DNA from 3 places in the Pantoea sp. SO10 genome. Region 2 is predicted to be linked to each of the others. Evidence: predicted binding sites of a transcription regulator. Region 2 holds the regulator's gene; each other region holds the start of a gene.

Region 1 (5,781 bases), 1.5 Mb from region 2:
TTCACCCAGCGCAGCGGCACGATGCGCGTCATGATCAACACCAGCAGCAGCACCATGCCCATCACGTTGGCGGGCAGCGGCAGATGCAGCCAGCTCACCAGCCTGTCGCTGAAAATAAACAAACCGACATACAGCACCAGCTGCAGCGGAACAAAGGTACGTTGCAGGAGATCCGTTCTGCGCGGACTTAATGCCATCATTGCTTGTTACCTGGATGAAGAATTGAGGTGCCCAGTATAAATCCGCCGCAAACTGTGAAAGAAATGAATTAAAATTATTCAAACTATGCCAAAAAGGAATGTTTATGGATGTGCGCGCCCTGCGCTACTTCACTGAAGTGGTGCGCCAGCAAAGCTTCACCCGCGCCGCTGAGAAGCTGTTCGTGACGCAGCCGACCATCAGCAAAATGCTGCGCCAGCTGGAAGAGGAGCTCGGCTGCACCTTACTGCTGCGCGAGGGCCGCAAACTGCATCTAACGGATAGCGGTCAGGCGGTTTACCAGCGCGGACTGGTGATTCTGCAAGAGTTCCACCAGCTTGAAGCGCAGTTGGGCGATATCAACCAGCTGAAAACCGGCGAGCTGCGGCTGGGTATTCCACCGATGGTCGGCATGCAGATGGCCGGTTCAATCTCCGCCTTTCGCCGCCGTTATCCTGGCGTACAGCTGAAAATATCCGAGTTCGGCGGACTGACGGCGCAGCAAGCGGTGCTGAGTGGCGCGCTGGATATCGCCCTCACCGCGCTGCCGATCGAATCCGAACTGCCGCTCAATACGCTGGAGCTGATGCACCATCCGCTGTGCGTGCTGCTGCCGCGCAGTGAACAATGGCGCGATCACCGTAAAGTCGGTTTGGCAGAGTTAGCTGAACATCCGCTGCTGATCCTCAATGAAGAGTTCGCCTTGAATCGCCAGATTCGTAGAGCGTTTCAACGCCAGAACCTGACGCCAACTATTGCGCTGCGCAGCGCGCAGTGGGATTTTCTCGCCGCGATGGTGCAGGCGGGTATGGGACTGGCGATTCTGCCGGAGCCCATTTGTCAGCGGCTGGATAAGCAGTCGCTGCTGTGGCTGCCGCTGGAATCGGAACTGCAGTGGAGTTTGGGGTTGATTTGGCGGGAAGGCAGTTATCTGTCGCGCAGCGCCGAGGCGTGGATTGCGTGCTGCCGTGAACACTGGCCGGATAGTGCGCCGCGGCTGTCGGTGTGAAAACAACCGCAGCACATTGGCGTAGCGGCGCAATGTTTTGCGCCGCTACCGATGAACAATATGGCTTACTGCTATTCCTCTTTCTCAATCAGCAACGCTTCCAGCAGATCAAGATCGTGCAGCAGTTTCTGCATTGTCTCGTTGGAGATCTCCTGTGTGGCGCGCAGATGATAGACCTCGGCGCGTTCGGCACGCAGCGCATTGAGGCGGAAACGACGCTCGAGATTTTCGGCAAATTGCGCCTGCTCAATATCGTTTTTCCCCTCCGCGCGACGACGCAGGTTACCAATCACGCGCAGGCTGACCTCTTTCAGCAGCTCAGGATCGATGTTCTCTTCGGTGTCGCTCTCAAGACGCTGCTCCATTTTATGCAGGCTCTCAATCGCCACACCCGCCATCGCGGCACGCGCAAACTGAATCTCACGACGATGGCCGACCTTATCGATGCTTTCCACGTCGCGCAGCAGAATCGGCAGCAGCACCACGCCAACCAGCAGCGACACCAGAATCACGCCGGTAGCGATGAACACCAACTCATAGCGCGCCGGGAACGGATCGCCGTTGCTCAGGAACAGCGGAATCGACAGCACACCGGCCAAGGTAATGGCACCGCGCACGCCGGCAAAAGAGGCAATCAGCAATTCACGCAGTGAGTAATTGGTAAACTCCAGCGGCTTCTTCTTCAGCAGACGCATGCTGGTGCGCTTCATGATCCACAACCACCCGAAACGCACCACCATCAGCGCGGCGTACACCAACAGAACGTCGGTAAACAGCATCCACAGTTCCACGTTAGGATCGGCTTGCGCCTGCGCAATCGAGGTGGAAAGGATGTCGGGCAGCTGCAGGCCGAGCATCAGGAACACCATGCCGTTAAACACGAACTCCAGCATCTGCCACACGCTGTTCGCGCGCAGACGCATCGCCAGCGGTGCCTGGCGGATAATGCCGGAACGCGTAATGGTCATACCGGCGGCGACGGCGGCGAGAATGCCCGACACGCCAAGGTGTTCCGCAATCAGGTACGAGGCGAACGGTAACAGCAGCAGCAGCACGGTCTGTGTTGCCGGGTCATCCCCGCTCCAGCGGCTCAGCAGACGCAGCGAGCGGCCATACAGCCAGCATATCGCCACACCAGCGACCAAACCGCCGACCGCCACTTTGAGAAACTCAACGCTGGCGCCGCCCCACGTAAACACCATGGTGCCCATCGCCACCGCGACGGCAAACTTCAGCGATACCAGGCCCGACGCGTCGTTCATCAGGGCTTCGCCCTGCACAATCGACATAATTTTTTTCGGGATGCGTCCTTCACCGACAATGCCGGACAGCGCCACGGCATCAGTTGGCGAAAGCACCGCCGCCAGCGCGAAGGCGGGAATCAGCGGAATCCCTGGCACCAGCCAGTAGATCAGGTAGCCAATCCCGACCACCGTGATCAGCACCAGAACCAGCGCCAGCCCCATGATTTCGCGACCGTGATGCAGGAACTCGTTTATCGGCGTTTTCCAGCCATCCGCAAACAGCAGCGGCGGAATGAACAGCACGAGGAAAAGTTCCGGATCAAAATCGACATGCAGGCCGAAGACGGGAAATGCGAGCAGAGCACCGGCGGCAATTTGCACCAGCGGCAGGGGAATTTGAAACGGCAGAATACGTGCCGCCACGCTGGAGAGTGAAACCACCAGCGTCATGATGAGAATAGTAAAGAAGATTTCCATGCTTTCCTTAGGCGAATCAATTTCATTAAAGCGATGTTGTTGCGTGGGAAAGTGTAAAACAAAACGCCGCACAGCGGAGCAACCCGATGTGCGGCGTGATGCAGAAAGCGAATAATCCTGGAATTATTCAACTTTCAGGTCAGATGGCCCAGCCACCGGCATAGAACGCGACCAGCGCGACAGCAATCACCACGGTGCCCACGTTCAGCTTGCGCCACTCACCGGCAAACAGGCGTCCAATCACCAGTGAAGCGAAGCCGAGCATGATGCCGGTGACGATGTTGCAGGTCAGCACGATGAACACGGCGGTCAGCAAGCCGGACATCGCATCAACGAAATCGTTGAAGTCGATTTTTGCCACGTTACTCAGCATCAGTAAGCCAACGTACATCAGCGCCGGCGCGGTCGCGTAAGCCGGAACCAGATAGGCCAGCGGCGACATAAACAGGATCACCAGGAACAGCAAACCCACCACAATCGCCGTCAGACCGGTTTTACCACCCGCCGCCGTGCCCGCCGCCGATTCGATATAGACCGCAGCTGGCGAAGCGCCGACCAAGCCGGCAAACAGGCTGCTGACGGAATCGGTGGTTAACGCACGACCGCCGTTGATAATCTGCCCCTCTTTATCCAGCAGATTCGCCTGCCCCGCGACCGCGCGGATGGTACCGGTGGCATCAAAGACCGCGGTCATCACCAGCGCCAGCACGCTTGGCAACACCACCGGTTGCAGCGCGCCCATGATATCGAGGCTAAACATCGCTGATTGCCCGTTAGCATCCTTCAGGCTCGGCATGGCAAACAGACCTTGATAGGTCACCGCCGGATCGAAAATCAGGCCGAGAATCGAGATGGCGATGATGGTCAGCAGAATGCCGCCCGGCACGCGGCGTTTTTCCAGACCAAAAATCGCCGCCAGTCCCACCAGCGACATGATCACCGGGAACGAAGCGAATTGACCCAACGCCACCGGCAAGCCCGGAGCCGGATTTTTCACCACTAAACCAATGCCGTCAGCGGCGATCAGCAGCAGGAACAAGCCGATACCTACGCCGGTGCCGTGCGCTACGCCCATTGGCAAGTTGCGCAGTATCCATGCGCGGATGCCGGTGACCGAAATCAGCGTGAACAGCAAGCCCATCAGGAACACCGCACCAAGCGCCACCGGCACGCTAATGTGCTGGCCGAGCACCAGGCTGAACGCGGTGAAGGCGGTCAGCGAGATGGCGCAACCAATCGCCATCGGCAGATTGGCCCACAAACCCATGATGATCGATCCAAAACTGGCGACCAGACAGGTAGCAACGAACACCGCCGTTGGCGAGAAGCCCGCTTTGCCCAGCATGCCGGGCACCACGATGACGGAGTACACCATCGCCAGAAACGTTGTCAGACCCGCCAATACTTCCTGACGCACGCTGCTGCCGCGTGCAGAGATATTGAACCAGGCGTCCAGTTTTCCACTGGCCGGGCGCGATTCGCCAGACATAATTCTTCCTCAATTTTTTTGTGATGTGAGTCGCCGCGCGGCGCACGTTTGCCGTTCCCTGATGGCGGTTTTTCATGATGAAAATCCAGGCAAACGTTTACGTCGCCGCGTATTCCAGGCCGTAAAGGGGGACGCGGAAAAAAGGCAAACGATTATCTGGCGTTTGCCCTGGGGTTTTCAACTCTTAATCACGGGTATTGCAGGATAAATCCAGGCAACTCACCCCGCAGGGCCGCCAATTATGGCGGCCTGGCTGAACTCAGCGGCTTAACTCAATCGCGCCGCCCTGCTGGATCGCCCGTTGCCAAGCCGCGCGCTGCTGCATGGTTTCCAGCCAGCGGGCGGTGGCGGGCGTATCACGTAGGGAACCACGCAGTTGCAGCGCCAGCAGCGGGAAGCTCATCTGCACATCGGCGATGCTAAAACGTGAACCGGCAAAAAACGCATGCTGCGTGAGATGCTCTTCAATTACCCGACCATGTAAAGCCAGCTGTTTATTCAGCCAGGCTTTCTGAATCCCTTTGCTCAGGGCGATGCCGGCCGGGCGCAGCAGCCACGGCACCGGCTTTTTGCCAAACTGCGCAAACACCAGTTTCATTACCAGTAATGGCATCAGCGAACCTTCGGCATAGTGCAGCCAGTAGCGCGCCTGAATCTGCTCATCTTCATGACTCAACGTCAGCTGATGTTCGCTGTCGTACTTCAGTTGCAGGTATTCGAGAATTGCGCCTGATTCGGCAATCACGCGATTGCCGTCGGTGATCACCGGAGATTTGCCCAGCGGATGCACTTTCTTTAGGGAATCGGGTGCCAGCAGGCTGTTTTCACGCTGATAGCGTTTGATTTGGTAAGGCACCGCGAGCTCTTCCAGTAGCCATAACACGCGATGCGAACGGGAGTTTTCCAGATGGTGAACGGTGATCATACGGTTTCCTTGCCGGTAAAAGTGTTCCGCCAAGTATAGTCGATCAGCGTTTTTGCTCGTCCTGTTCCGGATCGAGTAACACCGCGCCCGAACCTTGCTCGCCCAACCGGTCACCGGGATTGCGCAGCGGGCAATCGCGCATCGATAAACAGCCGCAGCCAATGCAGCCATCAAGATCGTTACGCAAGCGCGTGAGGGTTTCGATGCGTTTATCCAGCTCCTCGCGCCAGTGCTGCGTCAGCGCGTCCCACTCTTGTGTCGACATCCGTTTATTAGCCGGCACATGCGTCAGGCTGTCGCTCACCGTCGCCAGCGGAATGCCAATGCGTTGTGCAATTTTGATGATGGCAACGCGACGCAGCACGTCACGGCTGTAGCGACGTTGGTTGCCGCCGTTGCGCGAGCTACAGATCAATCCTTTGGTCTCATAGAAGTGCAG
Region 2 (5,781 bases):
TCTTTAATGTGGCCGCTGCATCTCCGCATGCGCCCGTTAACGCCAGTTCGCTTAAAGCAGAGAAAAAGAGCGCACGTGAAGACGAGCGCCGCAAACGACGTCCGGTAAAAACCACCACCACCAAAAAATCGCGTCTGACCGCTGTTCAAAAATTCAAACTCAAAAAACAGAGCAAAACAGACATCGCGCTGCACAAAACCACCAGCAAAAAATCCCCACTGAAACTCTCTGCTAAGAAATACGGTCATCAACGTTTAGCGAAGAAAACGCCCGAGATCGCCGTCGATGATGAAGCGTTAGCGCTGACCGGCATCAAAATGAGTAAAGCGCACCGTCAGCGTTATCAAAAAGCGCGTGAAACGGCGATGACCAAATTAATGGGTCAACTCGGCAAACCTTATCAGTGGGGCGGCGCTTCGCCACACACCGGTTTCGATTGCAGCGGCCTGGTGTGGTACGCCTATAAAGATCTGGTGAAATTCAAACTGCCACGCACCGCCAATGAGATGTATCACCTGCGTGATGCGGCACCGATTAAGCGTGAAATGCTGGAGAAAGGCGATCTGGTGTTCTTCCGCATCAACAATCGCGGTACCGCCGACCATGTGGGCGTTTATCTTGGCAATGGCAAATTCATTCAGTCGCCGCGTACCGGCAAAGATATTCAGATTAGCGCATTGGGTGAGGATTACTGGCAGAAACACTATGTGGGCGCGCGTCGTATGATGACGCCAAAAACCATTCGCTAGTTGTTGCGCAACAGACATGAAAAAGCCGGATGCTGTTCTCAGCTCCGGCTTTTTTGTTAATGCATGATCGCGGTAAAGCTGAAGGCGATAATCATCAACAGTGCGCCAACAGTGGTCATTAGCGCCAGCTTCAGGTCGGTATTCATCACAACTCCTTAGTCACACAATTATTAGGGTTAAGACGATTTTCGCATAGCAATAGGCAAAAATCTCGTGTTATCCGCGCCAGCTTGCTAGAATCGCCGCCTTTCGTTGCGCAACAGATTTTGCGCAGGCTGTATTTACAGCGTGATGAAGTGATTTTGCCTGCTTGAACATGCCGTTTTGCCCGCTTTTTTGGGCTGTAAAAGCATTAGCAGACGCAAACGTTTAACAATATACTTATCAGTAAGTTGCGATAAGCCCAGGAGCACCATTTTCATGGCAACAATTAAAGATGTCGCAAAACGCGCGGGGGTCTCAACCACCACGGTTTCGCATGTCATCAACAAAACGCGTTTCGTTGCGGAAGAGACGCGTAACGCCGTATGGGAAGCGATCAAAGAATTACACTACTCGCCAAGTGCCGTGGCGCGTAGTCTTAAAGTTAATCACACCAAAACCTTGGGTCTGCTGGCGACCTCCAGCGAAGCGCCCTACTTCGCTGAAATTATCGAAGCGGTGGAGAACCGCTGCTTCGAACGCGGCTATACGCTGATTCTCGGCAATGCGCACAACGATCTGCAAAAGCAGCGCGCTTACCTGTCAATGATGGCGCAAAAGCGCGTCGATGGTCTGCTGGTGATGTGTTCGGAATATCCAGACGATTTGCTGCAGATGCTGGAAGAGAACCGCAATATCCCCATGGTGGTGATGGATTGGGGCGCGTCACGCGGTGATTTCACCGATACCGTGCAGGACAATGCATTTCAGGGCGGCTATCTCGCCGGGCGTTATCTGATTGAACGTGGCCATCGCGATATCGGTGCCATTCCTGGCCAAATGGAGCGCAACACCGGCGGTGGACGTCATGCTGGCTTCCTGCAGGCAATGAACGAAGCGGGCATTACAGTGCGTCCGGAGTGGGTGGTTCAGGGCGACTTTGAGCCTGAATCGGGCTATCAGGCGATGCAACAGATCTTAAATCAGAAACAGCGTCCAACCGCGGTGTTCTGCGGTGGCGATATCATGGCGATGGGCGCGATTTGCGCTGCTGATGAGATGGGTTTGCGCGTACCGCAGGATATCTCGGTGATTGGCTACGATAACGTGCGCAACGCGCGCTATTTCACACCAGCGCTCACCACCGTGCACCAGCCGAAAGCTGAACTGGGTGAAAAAGCGCTGGAAATGCTGCTGGATCGCATCACCAGCAAGCGCGAAGATCCGCAAACTATCGAAGTCCAGCCAACGCTGATTGAACGCCGTTCGGTGGCGTACGGTCCGTTCCGCGACTACCGCCGCTAAGCCGACACTTCGCTGAGCCATTCGTGGTTCAGCGTTTCCGCATCCCCGAGATAAGCCAGTAACCACGCCAGCGCCGGTGACGCGCGCTGTTCTGACCAGCTGACGCAGCACGGACTGTCCGGAAACGCCTGCGGTAGCGCCAGCTCGACCAGTTTTTGGCTGTCCAGCAGTGGACGCGCCAAATGGCCAGGCACCATGCCGACGCATAATCCTGCCAGCAAACAATCCATCCCGGTTTCCCACTCTGGCACCACCAACCGCCGCTGATTATCCAGCGTCCATGTCATACGGCGCGGCAACGCACGCGAGGTATCTTCCAGCACCAGCGATGGCCACGCCCGCAAGGTTTCATCATCCAGCTCCTTGCTGTTAACCAGCGGATGATCGGGACTCACCACACAACGCCAGTTCAGCGCGCCCATATCCTGAAAGGCAAAACGTCCGCCCACCGGGATGGCCTGAGTTGCGCCAATCGCCACATCCACCCGACCATCAGCCAACGCATCCCACACGCCGTTGAACACTTCGTAGCTGATAATCAGCTCCATGTCGGGAAAATGGCGGTAGAAGTCTTTCACTAACTGTCGCGTACGCTGCGGTTTTACAATGCAGTCGACCGCGATGCTCAACTCGCCGCGCCAGCCATTTGCCAGTTGCTGACACTGTCGGCGAGTTGCCAGCATTTTTTTGATAACAGAACGGCCTTCCCGCACAAAATGCTCGCCCGCCGCTGTCATCACCACTTCCCGATGCTGGCGCTCAAACAGCGGCACCGCCAGCCAGTTTTCCAGCTGGCGCACAGTGTAACTGACGGCAGAGGGCACGCGATGCAGCTCCTGCGCTGCCGCGCTAAAACTGCCGGTGCGCGCTACTGCATCCACCACTTCAAGCGCATATTCTGACCACATAATTTTGCCTTCAAAAATTTTAACAGCATCATGCAAATATTAGCGTTTCACAAAGCGCGCTGCATCCTTTTACACTCCCCGGCGTTTACCCTGCCCAAAAGAGAATCAACATGTTGTCGTCTAAAGCATTTATGCCTTATCTCGCCGTGCTCAGCATGCTCGGCTTTCTTGCCACGGATATGTATTTACCCGCCTTTGGCGATATGCAGCGTGATTTTGCTAGCGCACCCGGCACCATCAGCGCCAGCCTGAGTCTGTTTCTCGGCGGTTTTGCCTGTGCCCAGGTATTTTGGGGACCGCTATCAGATCGTTATGGACGTAAGCCGATTTTGCTGGCGGGCCTGGCCATCTTCGCCCTCGGTTGTCTGGGAATGCTGTGGGTGACCGATGTCCGCCTGATGCTGGCGCTGCGTTTTGTGCAGGCGATTGGCGTGTGTGCGGCTGCCGTAAGCTGGCAGGCGCTGGTGGTGGATCACTATCCAAAAGCAAAAGCTAATAAAGTGTTTGCAACGATTATGCCGCTGGTTGCGCTGTCTCCGGCGCTGGCACCGCTGCTCGGCGCCTGGCTGATCGGCCACTTCCACTGGCGCAGCATCTTTATCACGCTGACGCTGGTTGCCGTGGTGTTGCTGATCGGTACGCTGCAGTTAACCTCACCTAAGCGCGAGAAAGTCGCCTCAGGCAAACAACCCGGCTGGTTGACTTTGCTAGGCACCCGCGTCTACAGCGGTAACGTCTTAATCTATTCGGCATGTTCGGCGAGCTTTTTCGCGTGGCTGACGGGCTCACCTTTCATTCTCGCCGCAGCTGGCCTGACGCCGGGCGATATTGGCCTGAGCTATATTCCGCAGACCATTGCGTTTCTGATTGGCGGCTTTGGCTGCCGCGCGCTGTTAAATCGTTATCAGGGCGCGCAACTGCTGCCGTGGTTGCTGGTGCTGTATAGTCTGAGCATCCTAAGTCTGTTTGTCATCGCCCTGATGCCTTCAGCGCCGCTGTTTGTGCTGCTGATGCCCTTCTGCGGCATGGCGCTGGCCAATGGCGCGATCTATCCGATTGTGGTGGCCAGCGCATTAGCGCCCTTCCCGCACGCCACCGGTAAAGCGGCAGGATTACAGAATTTATTCCAGTTAGGATTGTGCTTTGTCGCCAGCCTGCTGGTCTCCGCCGGCCTTGACCAGGCGCTGTTCAACACCACATTAGTGATGGTGGTCACCGTGGTACTGGCGTGGGCGGGCTTTGTCTGCCAGCGATCGGCAAACGCACAAAGTGATATTGCCCACACTTCCCGTCCCTGCGAAGATAATCTCTAAGCCAACGCTTTTCGTTAGCAAACTAACGATAACCCGTTGAATATTGACCCACGTGAGCATATACTCAGTGGGTCAGTAATTCTGTATTAAATCAATAATATAAATGTAATACCTTTAGCGACTCTGTCGCGGGATGGCGTCTGCACGGTACTCCAGTGTTGCGTCCAACTTTTCTATTCAAATTCATGCCTCTGTAAAACGTCGGATTTCTGGCGCACGGATTTTCCGTGAGTTCTCTCACAGGTCTTGGGAAATTGGCTATTCTTTTTCTCAGGTTCAGATCGGAAGGTGATGGAGAAGCTATGAGTTCATCTGTTATAGAAGAAGTGAGCCTTGAAGAAAACCACTGGTTTCGGATCGTCAATGAACTGCTAGAGCGTGCTGATATTGCAGTTAATGGCACTCGTCCCTGGGATATTCAGGTAAAGCATCCAGATTTTTTTAAACGCGTGCTCGAGGAAGGATCGCTCGGATTAGGTGAAAGTTACATGGATGGTTGGTGGGAGTGCGAACAGCTTGATATGTTCTTCCATCGCGTTTTAAAACACCATCTGGATAAACAATTACCGCGGCATTTTAAAGATACGTTGCGAATCGCCGCCGCGCGTCTTACTAATTTGCAATCGAAAAAACGCGCCTGGATTGTGGGTAAAGAGCATTACGACCTGGGTAATGATCTATTCTCACTGATGCTTGACCCCTATATGCAATATTCCTGCGGCTACTGGAAAGATGCTGATACGTTGGAAAGCGCGCAGCAGGCCAAACTGGATATGATTTGCCGCAAGTTACAACTTGAACCGGGCTTGACGCTGTTGGATATCGGTTGTGGCTGGGGCGGACTGGCGGAATATGCCGCACGCCATTATGGCGTCACGGTGCATGGCGTCACTATTTCTGCAGAGCAACAAAAACTGGCACAACAACGCTGTGAAGGACTGGATGTCACTATTTTACTGCAGGACTATCGCGACCTGAATAATCAATATGATCGCATTGTTTCTGTCGGAATGTTTGAACATGTCGGGCCGAAAAACTATGCCACTTATTTTGATGTTGCTGACCGCAATCTCAAACCAGACGGCATATTTTTACTGCACACCATTGGTGCCCTCACAACGGATATGAATGTCGATCCGTGGATTGATAAATATATCTTCCCGAACGGTTGTCTGCCGTCGGTCCGTCAAATCGCTGATGCCAGTGAGCCACATTTCGTCATGGAAGATTGGCACAACTTTGGCGCAGATTACGATACGACGTTAATGGCATGGTATGAACGTTTTCAGGCGGCGTGGCCGCAGCTGGCTGAGAAATATGGCGAACGTTTTAAACGAATGTTCGACTATTATCTCAACGCCTGCG
Region 3 (5,781 bases), 1.0 Mb from region 2:
ATGTGGCTGAGCCGGAGAGCAACGAAGCCTGACAGGCAACGGAATGAGGCAGTAATGTTTCCTTCCTCCAATGCACCGTCTACATTGAATACTTAAGGTTGCATCCAACGTGGTCCGCGACCTTAAGTTATTCGGTGTATTGATTTTGAACGGGACACATGGACAAATCTCTTCCTCAAGCCACGTCGCCTTTGGCCACGTGGCTTCATTATCTTGAGCATCTGCATTCGCAGGCCATTGAACTGGGTCTGGATCGTATTCAACGCGTCGCCGCACGCCTCGACCTGCTCAAACCCGCTCCTTTTGTCTTCACCGTCGCCGGTACCAATGGCAAAGGCACCACCTGCCGCATGCTGGAAACGCTATTGATGGCCGCGGGCTATCGCGTGGGCGTTTACAGCTCGCCACATCTGGTGCGTTACACCGAACGTGTACGGGTGCAGGGCGCTGAACTGGATGAAGCGCAGCACAGCGCCAGTTTTGCCGCGATTGAAGCCGGGCGCGGTGACACTTCACTGACCTATTTTGAGTTCGGCACCTTGTCGGCCTTCAATCTGTTCCGCGCGGCGAATCTCGACGTGGTGATCCTTGAAGTCGGCCTGGGCGGACGTCTTGATGCCACCAATATTGTCGATGCCGACGTGGCAGTGATCACCAGCATCGCGCTCGATCACACCGATTGGCTGGGTCCTGATCGTGAAAGTATCGGTCGGGAAAAAGCCGGCGTGTTCCGCGCAGGTAAACCAGCAATTGTCGGTGAAGCCGATATGCCGGGCACCATCGCCGACGTCGCAGCGGAGAAGGGTGCGGTGTTGCTGCAGCGCAATCGCGACTGGCAGTGGCAGCAAACGGGTACCAGCTGGACGTTGCAGGATGCGCACGGCGAGCTGCGCGATTTACCGCTGCCGCAGGTGCCGTTACCCAATGCCGCCACCGCGCTGACCGCACTGCGTGCGTCGGGTTTAACGGTAAGCGAAGCGATTATTCGTCAGCATCTGCCGCTGGCGATTTTGCCGGGGCGCTTCCAGACCGTCAGCGAAGCGCCGCGCGTCATTCTCGATGTGGCGCACAATCCGCATGCCGCTTATTATCTGGCTTCGCGTCTGGCTGAAGAGCCGCACAGCGGTGAAGTGCATGCGGTGGTCGGCATGCTGCACGACAAAGATATCGCGGGCACGCTGGCGGCGCTGGCACCACAGGTTGATCGCTGGTACTGCGCGCCGCTCGACGGTCCGCGCGGTGCCTCCGCCGATGAGCTGCTGGCTCATCTGGACGGCGGTGTGGCTTACAGCAACGTTGATGCAGCCTGGCAAGCGGCGCGTCAGCAGGCGCGTCCCGAAGATGTGATTCTGGTGTGTGGCTCTTTCCACACCGTAGCGCAGGTTATGGAATCGATGGCAGCGGAGAACGGCAGTGGCAAGTAAGTTCCAAAATCGCTTAGTCGGTACGGTCATTCTGGTGGCGATTGGTGTCATCGTCTTGCCCGGCCTGCTAGACGGTAAGAAGAAACATTATAAAGAAGAGTTCGCCGCCATTCCGCTGGTGCCAAAACCGGACGATCAGCAGGATAGCGAAATGGTGCCGCCGGTGACGCAACCCTTGCCGGCGCAGCCGCCGGAAGGGGCGGGCGCGGCCCAGAATCAGAACGGTGGTAAAACCGCCACTAATGGCAGCGCGCAGCCCACGCAGAATAGCGAGCCCAGCGTGGTCACGCCGCCGCCGGTGCATCAGCAAGTGCAGCCGAAACCGGTGGAACAGTCGAAGCCAAAAGCGGTCGAGCAGCCGAAACCGAAGCCGGTTGAACAGCCGAAGCCAAAACCGGTGGAGCAAGCTAAGCCGAAGCCCGTCGAGCAGCCGAAACCGGTAGAGCAGTCGAAACCGGTGGAAACGCCGAAGCAGAGTGAACCCGCAGCGCCAGCTGGTCAGGCATTCGTGGTGCAGCTCGGTGCGCTGAAGAATGCGGCGAAAGTGAGCGAGATTGTGGCGCAGCTGCGTCTTTCCGGTTATCGCGCCTTTACCGTGCCGTCTACGCCGGTGCAGGGACAAATCACCCGCATTTACGTCGGTCCGGATGCCAATAAAGCCAAGCTGCAAGGCTCGCTGAGTGAGTTGCAAAGCATCTCCGGCCTCGGTGGCGTGGTGAAACCGTATAGCGCGCGATAACGCGCTGATAAGCCGCGCCAATAGCAGAAAAAGGCGCGGCTTTACAAAATTTTTGTAGCGAAGCGCGACAGGAAAATCATTGAATATCAGTGGATTAAATCACTGATAATACACAGGGCGAGGAAAGTTTTTTTCATCGCCCTTTTTGCGGAAACAGAACCGGAAAACCCTACGCAAACGTTTTCTTTTTCTGTTAGAATGCGCCCCGAACTGGATGCAGGGGTGCGATAGCACTGGGCTGGAAGAGTTCATGATCTGGATTGATTACGTCATTATTGCGGTAGTTGGTTTTTCGGCTCTGGTCAGCCTGATTCGCGGGTTTGTCCGGGAAGCCTTATCTCTCGTTACCTGGGGATGCGCGTTTTTTGTCGCCAGTCATTACTACGCCTACCTTGCAGTCTGGTTTACAGGTTTTGACGACGAACTGGTTCGCAACGGCATCGCTATCGCGGTGTTGTTTGTTGCCACCCTGATTGTGGGTGCCATCGTGAACTATGTGATCGGCTCGCTGGTTGAAAAAACCGGCTTGTCGGGAACCGACAGGGTGTTGGGTGTCTGTTTCGGGGCGTTGCGCGGTGTGCTGATCGTGTCTGCTATGCTGTTCTTTCTCGATACATTCACCGGCTTTTCTAAAAGCCCGGACTGGCAACAGTCGCAACTCATTCCCCAGTTCAGTTACATCATCAGGTGGTTTTTCGATTACCTGAAAAGCACGTCGAGTTTTTTACCCCGGTGACATCATCGGGAGTGCGGCTAATGAGGAAATGACAATATGTGCGGTATTGTTGGTATCACCGGTTTCATGCCAGTAAACCAGTCAATCTATGACGCGTTAACGGTGCTTCAGCACCGCGGGCAGGATGCCGCCGGCATTTGTACCATCGATGCTATTAACTGCTTCCGTTTGCGTAAAGCCAACGGCCTGGTCAGCGATGTGTTCGAAGCGCGCCATATGCAGCGTCTGCAGGGCAACATCGGGATTGGTCATGTGCGCTACCCAACGGCAGGCAGCTCCAGCGCCTCTGAAGCGCAACCTTTCTACGTGAACTCTCCTTACGGCATCACGTTGGCGCATAACGGCAACCTGACCAACGCCCACGAACTGCGTAAACAGCTGTTCGAAACGGGTCGCCGTCACGTTAATACCACCTCAGATTCCGAAATCCTGCTGAATATCTTCGCGCAGGAGCTGGACCGTTTTCAGCACTATCCGCTGGAAGCTGACAACATTTTTGCTGCGGTGGCGGCTGTGCATCAGCAGGTGCGCGGCGCTTACGCAGTGGTTTCAATGATTATCGGACACGGGATGGTCGCCTTCCGCGATCCCAACGGTATTCGTCCGCTGGTGCTGGGCAAGCGCGTTATCGCCGATGGCCGCACCGAATACATGGTGGCGTCAGAGAGCGTCGCGCTGGATACGCTGGGCTTCGAGTTCATTCGTGACGTAGCGCCTGGCGAAGCCGTGTACATCACCGAGCAGGGCCAGCTCTCTACGCGTCAATGCGCTGAGAACCCGAAAACCAATCCGTGCCTGTTTGAATACGTCTACTTTGCGCGCCCGGACTCGTTCCTCGACAAAATCTCGGTGTACAGCGCACGCGTGCGTATGGGCACCAAGTTGGGTAACAAAATTGCCCGCGAGTGGGAAGATCTGGATATCGATGTGGTGATTCCGATTCCGGAAACCTCAACCGATATCGCGCTGGAAATCGCACGTATCCTCGACAAGCCATATCGTCAGGGCTTCGTGAAGAACCGCTACGTTGGCCGTACCTTTATCATGCCCGGCCAGCAGCAGCGCCGCAGCGCCGTTCGCCGCAAGCTGAACGCCAACCGTGCTGAGTTCCGTGATAAGAATGTGTTGCTGGTGGATGACTCCATCGTACGCGGCACCACATCCGAGCAGATCATTGAGATGGCACGTGAAGCGGGCGCGAAAAAAGTCTATCTCGCCTCGGCGGCACCGGAAATCCGTTTCCCGAACGTCTATGGCATTGATATGCCGAGCGCTACCGAACTGATTGCGCATGGCCGTGAAGTGAATGAGATCTGCCAGCTGATTAAAGCGGATGCGTTGATTTTCCAGGATCTCAACGACCTGATTGAAGCGGTGCGTGAAGAGAACCCGGATATCGCCAACTTTGAGTGCTCGGTATTCAACGGCATCTACGTCACCAAAGATGTCGATCAACAGTACCTTGAGTATCTGCAGTCGCTGCGTAATGACGATTCCAAAGCCATCGCGCGTCAGACAGAAGTGGAAGGTCTGGAGCTGCACAACGAAGGCTAAGCCAGAGGTTATGGCAGAGTAAAAGCAGGGCGGGCGCAATCCCGCCCTGTTTGTTTTTGTATTTTTGTTCAGTGAGCCGCTATCATTGCCGCAATCTGAACCTGCAAGGCTGAATTATGAAACGACTGATCATTGGTATTTCCGGCGCCAGCGGCGCGATCTACGGCGTACGCATGTTGCAAGTGCTGCAACCGCTGGCGGAGGTGGAAACCCATTTGGTGATCAGCCCCGCCGCGCGGCAAACGCTGGCGCTGGAGACCGATTTCAGCCTGCGCGAGGTGCAGGCGATGGCCGATGTGGTGCATGACGTGCGCGACATCGCCGCCAGCATCTCATCCGGATCCTACAAAACTCTCGGCATGGCGATCGCGCCGTGCTCGATGAAAACGCTGTCAGGGATCGTGCACAGCTACAGCGATAGCTTGCTGACCCGCGCCGCCGATGTGGTGCTAAAAGAGCAGCGTAAGCTGGTGCTGTGTGTACGTGAAACGCCGCTGCATTTGGGACATCTGCGCATGATGACCACCGCCGCAGAGCTGGGCGCGCTGATCATGCCACCGGTGCCAGCGTTCTATCATCGTCCGCAATCGATCGGCGATTTAGTCGATCAAACGGTGAATCGTGTGCTCGATCAGTTCGATATTGAGCTGCCAGAAGATCTTTTCACTCGCTGGAGTGGCGCATAATGGTGCATTAATGCACTGCTCGTGTGCAAATTCGCGTGTGCGATCACTCTTCGTGCATCTTGTGCACCAAAAGTTAACAATGTCGCTTTTTCTTCCTCACACCGCTGTTATATTTCCCTCACAAACTAAGTGCTTGCGCCGCTAACCGGCGCAGTATTTAGCGCGCTTGCGCAGCGTTTAGCCAATTCGCACAACTGGCATGAAACGTGCACAGCTTACAGCGCAAACCAACACATCACGCACCACATAACAATAAGCACTTCACTTGAGGGTTACCTATGAAAAAGCGAGTTCTGGCTCTTTCTCTGATGCTGACAATGGTAAGTAGCGCGAGCGTCTTCGCCGCTGTGCCGCAGTCGCTGCGCATCGGAACTGACCCGACTTATCCGCCATTCGAATCCAAGAACGCGCAAGGTCAGCTGGTGGGCTTTGATATCGATCTGGCGAACGAAATTTGTAAACGTATCAAGACTAAATGTACTTATGTGGAAAGTGATTTCGATGCGCTGATCCCGTCGCTGAAAGCGAAGAAGATCGACGCCATCATCTCTTCTCTGTCAATTACCGAAAAGCGTCAGGAAGAGATCAACTTCTCTGAAAAACTGTACGCGGCAAACGCGCGCTTAGTGGCACCGAAAGGTT

What was found. The regulator PurR, encoded in region 2, represses purine synthesis genes. The targets are predictions, from matches to a motif close to CANGCAAACGTTTGCNTG.
Region 1: the regulator PurR is predicted to act here: its motif matches at 4,504-4,521, upstream of FCN45_RS01700 (NCS2 family permease).
Region 3: the regulator PurR is predicted to act here: its motif matches at 2,334-2,351, upstream of cvpA (colicin V production protein).

What each region holds. Positions count from the first base shown of each region.
Region 1 covers NZ_CP040095.1:376,034-381,814, reverse strand. The annotation lists gene FCN45_RS01715 (CidA/LrgA family protein) at 1-200, opposite strand, end outside; gene FCN45_RS01710 (LysR family transcriptional regulator) at 305-1,207, shown strand; gene FCN45_RS01705 (Na+/H+ antiporter) at 1,279-2,928, opposite strand; gene FCN45_RS01700 (NCS2 family permease) at 3,068-4,417, opposite strand; gene FCN45_RS01695 (glutathione S-transferase family protein) at 4,677-5,342, opposite strand; gene soxR (redox-sensitive transcriptional activator SoxR) at 5,386-5,781, opposite strand, start outside.
Region 2 covers NZ_CP040095.1:1,872,857-1,878,637, reverse strand. The annotation lists gene FCN45_RS08760 (C40 family peptidase) at 1-749, shown strand, start outside; gene FCN45_RS08755 (YnhF family membrane protein) at 806-895, opposite strand; gene purR (HTH-type transcriptional repressor PurR) at 1,170-2,195, shown strand; gene punR (DNA-binding transcriptional activator PunR) at 2,192-3,103, opposite strand; gene punC (purine nucleoside transporter PunC) at 3,214-4,416, shown strand; gene cfa (cyclopropane fatty acyl phospholipid synthase) at 4,719-5,781, shown strand, end outside.
Region 3 covers NZ_CP040095.1:2,892,057-2,897,837, reverse strand. The annotation lists gene accD (acetyl-CoA carboxylase, carboxyltransferase subunit beta) at 1-32, shown strand, start outside; gene folC (bifunctional tetrahydrofolate synthase/dihydrofolate synthase) at 159-1,424, shown strand; gene dedD (cell division protein DedD) at 1,414-2,163, shown strand; gene cvpA (colicin V production protein) at 2,414-2,899, shown strand; gene purF (amidophosphoribosyltransferase) at 2,936-4,453, shown strand; gene FCN45_RS13340 (UbiX family flavin prenyltransferase) at 4,570-5,139, shown strand; gene argT (lysine/arginine/ornithine ABC transporter substrate-binding protein ArgT) at 5,418-5,781, shown strand, end outside.